One region of the Paenibacillus sp. D9 genome, then DNA from elsewhere that is predicted to be linked to it. Evidence: riboswitches for the same ligand, from Rfam matches in the RefSeq annotation. Region 1 holds a riboswitch; the other holds the start of a gene.
The links. A riboswitch is a leader RNA that binds a small molecule or an ion and turns the genes downstream of it on or off. The one in region 1 is predicted to bind cyclic di-GMP.
Positions count from the first base shown of each region.

Region 2: linked by a shared signal. The riboswitch ahead of VE23_RS12580 (response regulator) and the one ahead of VE23_RS15800 (amidase) in region 1 are both predicted to bind cyclic di-GMP.

Region 1 is NZ_JZEJ01000001.1:3,523,819-3,526,016, reverse strand. It holds gene VE23_RS15805 (nucleobase:cation symporter-2 family protein) at 1-715, shown strand, start outside; cyclic di-GMP riboswitch class I at 812-897, shown strand; gene VE23_RS15800 (amidase) at 1,022-1,918, shown strand; gene VE23_RS15795 (family 2 glycosyl transferase) at 2,042-2,198, shown strand, end outside.
Region 2 is NZ_JZEJ01000001.1:2,759,002-2,761,199, forward strand. It holds gene VE23_RS12580 (response regulator) at 27-731, opposite strand; cyclic di-GMP riboswitch class I at 817-902, opposite strand; gene VE23_RS12585 (histidine phosphatase family protein) at 1,587-2,198, shown strand, end outside.

The sequences.
Region 1 (2,198 bases):
TGCGATGGGCATGGTCAGCTTCTCCGGCGTCTGGGACGCTTCGTGGTTCAGCATCGCGCAGCCGTTCTACTTCGGCGCTCCGCATGTGAGCCTCGTCGCCGTCGTGACGATGATCCTCGTCAATATCGTCAGCATGGTGGAATCGACCGGCGTATACCTCGCTGTCGGCAAGACGACCGACCAGCAGGTCGACGAGAAGCAGATCGTGAACGGCCTCCGCTCGGAGGGAGCTGCGATCATGCTGGGAGGCATCTTCAACGCCTTCCCTTATACGGCCTTCTCCCAAAATGTCGGGCTCATTGCGCTGACGAAGGTCAAGAAGCGGAGCGTCATCGTCGCTGCCGGCGCCATCATGGTGCTGCTCGGCCTGCTGCCGAAGCTCGCGGCGCTGACGACCGTCGTGCCCAGCGCCGTGCTGGGCGGCGCCATGATCGTCATGTTCGGCTCCGTCGCCGCTTCCGGCATGGGCATTCTCTCGGAAGTCGACCTGCGCAAGGAAGGCAATCTGATGATCGTGGCATGCAGCCTCGCCGTCGGCCTCGGTTCCGCCACCGTGCCGGCGATGTTCGGCCAGCTTCCGTCGGAAGCGTCCATGCTGCTGCAGAGCGGCATCGTCACGGGATCGCTGACCGCGATCATCCTCAACATCATGATGTCGCGGCGCCAGCGCGAAGCTGCTCCGGCCGCATACCAGGAAGCCCAGGAAGCTTCGTAGAGCGTTTTTAGCCGTGTCTGCTGGGAAGGGCTCTGAATGGATAAGGTTGGACTTTTAGCGGTTCATGGATTATGATTTCATTATTACTGATGTGCTTCACGATAATGGCAAACCTGTCGGAAAGGCAGGGACGCAAAACTAGAGGGCCTAAGGGCGAGAGCCTATGGCAGCCAGTTGCCGAACGAAGAAAGAAATAAGAAGGTTCCCTTCTTCTTATTTTTTATGTGTATCCTACACAGTTCGGGTTGCTTTCCCGGACTGTTTTTTATTTCCGGGCCGCTGAAGCCGTTGCAGGCGGGGGATACCGTGATGAAATTAACTTCATTGATCTGCATTCTTTCCTTGCTTCTTCTCGCTTGTTCCGGAGTCGCAGATGCCAAAGCGAGCCATGCTTTCACGAAAGCTCCGACCCTATCCACTTGGCTGTGGGATACTTCAAAAATCGTCTCTCAGACGGATGTTATCATCGAGGACTTGGCTGCCAATGGAGTGAGTCTGCTGCATCTGCAGATCAATCCCGCCATTGAGCCCGGCTGCTACAAGGATTTCATCCGAAAAGCCTCCCAGCGCGGGATTCGCGTTCACGCTCTGGACGGAGCTCCCGAGTGGGTCGAGGCCGGAGGATCCGCCCTTCAACAGACATTTCTGACTTGGCTTCAAGGCTATCAGCAGTCAGCCTCCGACAAGGAGAGGTTCGGCGGAATCCATCTCGATGTCGAGCCTTATGAATCCGAAGGGTACGAGCAGAACGCCAATCGGTACATCGAGAACTATCAGACCATGATGCGGTCGTTTCAGGAGTGGGCCGATCGAAATCAGCTGGAGCTCGGAATCGATATTCCCTTTTGGTTCCATGGCGTCAAATATGACAATAAGTATGGAGCCGGGTTTCTTGCCGAGTGGCTCTGCAAGCAAGTGAAATTCATCACGATCATGGCTTACCGTGACAAGGCCGCCGGAGACGAAAGCATCCTGTCGGTATCGGCAGCGCAAATGAAGCTGTTCGAGAAATATCAGGTAAGAGGGTCGGTTGCCGTCGAGACCGGCAAGCTGGCTCCCGATTACAGCTTCGTGACCTTTTATGCAAAGAAAAAGGAATATATGTATGAGCAGCTTGATCAGGTGTACCAACGATACAAATCCAATTCTGCTTTTGAAGGCATAGCCATTCATCACTACGACAGCTGGATGAAAATGACCTAACTCTTCCTTCAAGCGGGCTCCGGAATTCCTCCGGAAGCTCGCTTTTTATATGGGACCAATTTACTGGGAATTGCGTTGACATATGGGTGAAACTGCCTATAGAATGGCAAAGGAGGTTATGACATGACTGGAAAAATGAAGATATTAACCGGATTTTTGGCGATTTTTGTCGTTCTAGGGGCCGTAATCGTTTATCAATATTCACTCTCTCCCAAGAAGGAGAGTTCTGAAACCGCTTTCCAACAGGAGGGCGGTTTAAGTTTTGTCAGCAAGACGGATT
Region 2 (2,198 bases), 760 kb from region 1:
CTTGTTTCAATTTCAGTCCCATTAAATCACGTAGCATAGTGCTGATCATACAGACCTCTTCGTTTCGCCTTCTCAGCAGCTTCTCGAATGGATCGGGTGTCGAATTTACGAGTGATATGCCGAACGTGCGATTTTAGGGTGTTCGAAGTAATGCCAAGTAATTCTCTGATAATTGCCTGTCGATAGCCCAAGCCTATGAGCTGCAAAATTTCTTTTTCCGTAGGTGTGAGCATGCAATGCAATTCTTTTCGCTTTATAAGCTCGATCTCACTACGGATTATCGTCGCGACATCCGCATGGAGAGAGGACTGACGTCGGTGAGCTTCTCTGATCGCAACCGGTATGTCCATATAGTTGGACTTTGTAATATAATTGACCGCTCCGGCAACAACTGCATCGACCATGACTTCCGGATCATGTATCGAAGAAAGGACAATAATCGGTAACTCTTTATTTCTGAGAATCTCCGCTACGGCGTCCAGCCCGTCTCGTTTGGGCGAATTCAAAATCATTTCCAAGATCATTACGTCTACGTCTAATTGTACACTCGCTCGAATCGCTTCCTCTTTTGTCGAAACGATGTTAGATAAATAAATATCTGGCTCGGATTCAAGCAACATAGCGAGTCGCTGTTGCCAAGCTAGGTCACCATCCGCCAGTAATACTTTGATACTCCCGTTCCTACGGATCATATCTTTTATCTCTACAGAAAAGCTTGTTTGTTTGTTCATAATCGATCACCTCTTTTTATTTTCAAATGACAAAAAGACACGCCCCCTCACTGGCGTGCCTACTTGTCATCTTGGTGTGGTTTGAGAGGGTAACCCGGCGATCATTGCACTAGTGCAGAAGACCCGTGGCTTTGCGTCCCTGTCTTTCGATCAGGTTTGCCTTTTTTCCTAGTCTATTCGACATATTTGTATTGATTTATTTTACCATATTTCAATAGATGCCAAAAAGTTTGCTTGGTGTCACACCTTAGTAACGTATGTTTGAACATACCGCAACCCTCTTCTTCTCTGGGGGTCTCGCCAACATTTTAACCAAAATATACGCAAAGCCTTCGGACGTGACCGGCTTAGCGTTTTTCCTTACCGCCACTGTATGAAACCAAACATATTGATGAGCAGCTAGCGTTAGCATTGTTTCCATTAAACGGGATGCGAAATAAAACAGTGTATAGCAACAAATACACGCAAAGGCGAAGGCGCGATCAATCCTGCTTAAAAAGCAGTATGTTCGTTCATTTTCCAAAAAATGAAATCGGAACTTCAGTGTCGCTATCGCTGTATCCAAGCCTCCGTGCATATCTTTTTTTGAAAAAGGAAAGCTATTGGACGAATATATAAATAATGCCTCCTGGTTTTGAAAAGGAAGGCGACTTATGGAAGGTGTTATGGTTTGGCGGAAAAACCTTGCCGCTGTGGGATTCGTTCGCGCCACTCTGTTGTACTGGATGTTGATTCAAATATTGCGAATATCACCTTTCTTGAAACGGTGATTGCTCAACAAGGCCATGTGTAATTGCGTAAATCCTGAGATAAATTGGTATGTGAATACTCATCAAGAAAGGAAACTGAATCAATATGTTCAATAAGTTATTTTCTGCTCTTGTCATCAGTGCCATTGTCCTTTTGCTCGAAATAAACATAGTCGAAGCAAGAGAAAGCTTAAATGGAAGGGACTCTACGTTATTCGAAGAAATCCAGAAGGGCGGTTATATTCTGTTTCTAAGACACGGTGAGGCAACAATCGGCCAGGACCAACCGGGACTGACTTTTCATGATTGTGCAACCCAAAGGAACTTAAGCCAAACTGGAAGAGATCAAGCTAGAATGATAGGAACCATTTTCAAAGAAAAAATGATACCCATTCAATATCCGGTGATATCGAGTCCGTATTGCCGAGCACAGCAAACAGCCGAAATCGCATTTGGAACACAAAACGTTTCGGTGAATCCCTTCCTGGCTTCCATTGTACAGTTATCGGCAGAAGGAGTTCCTGAGGAAGAGAAGCAACGAATTTTAGTCAATTTGTCGGAAATGTTAGAAATTCCGCCGGCTCGAGGCTCCAATACAGTTATTGTCGGCCATGCATTTCCTAGAGGTCTAGCTCTCGGTGAAATCCCAAGTATGGGTACCATCGTTATTAAACCAAAAGGAATAGGTAAAGGATATGAAATTGTAAGTAAGCTCACT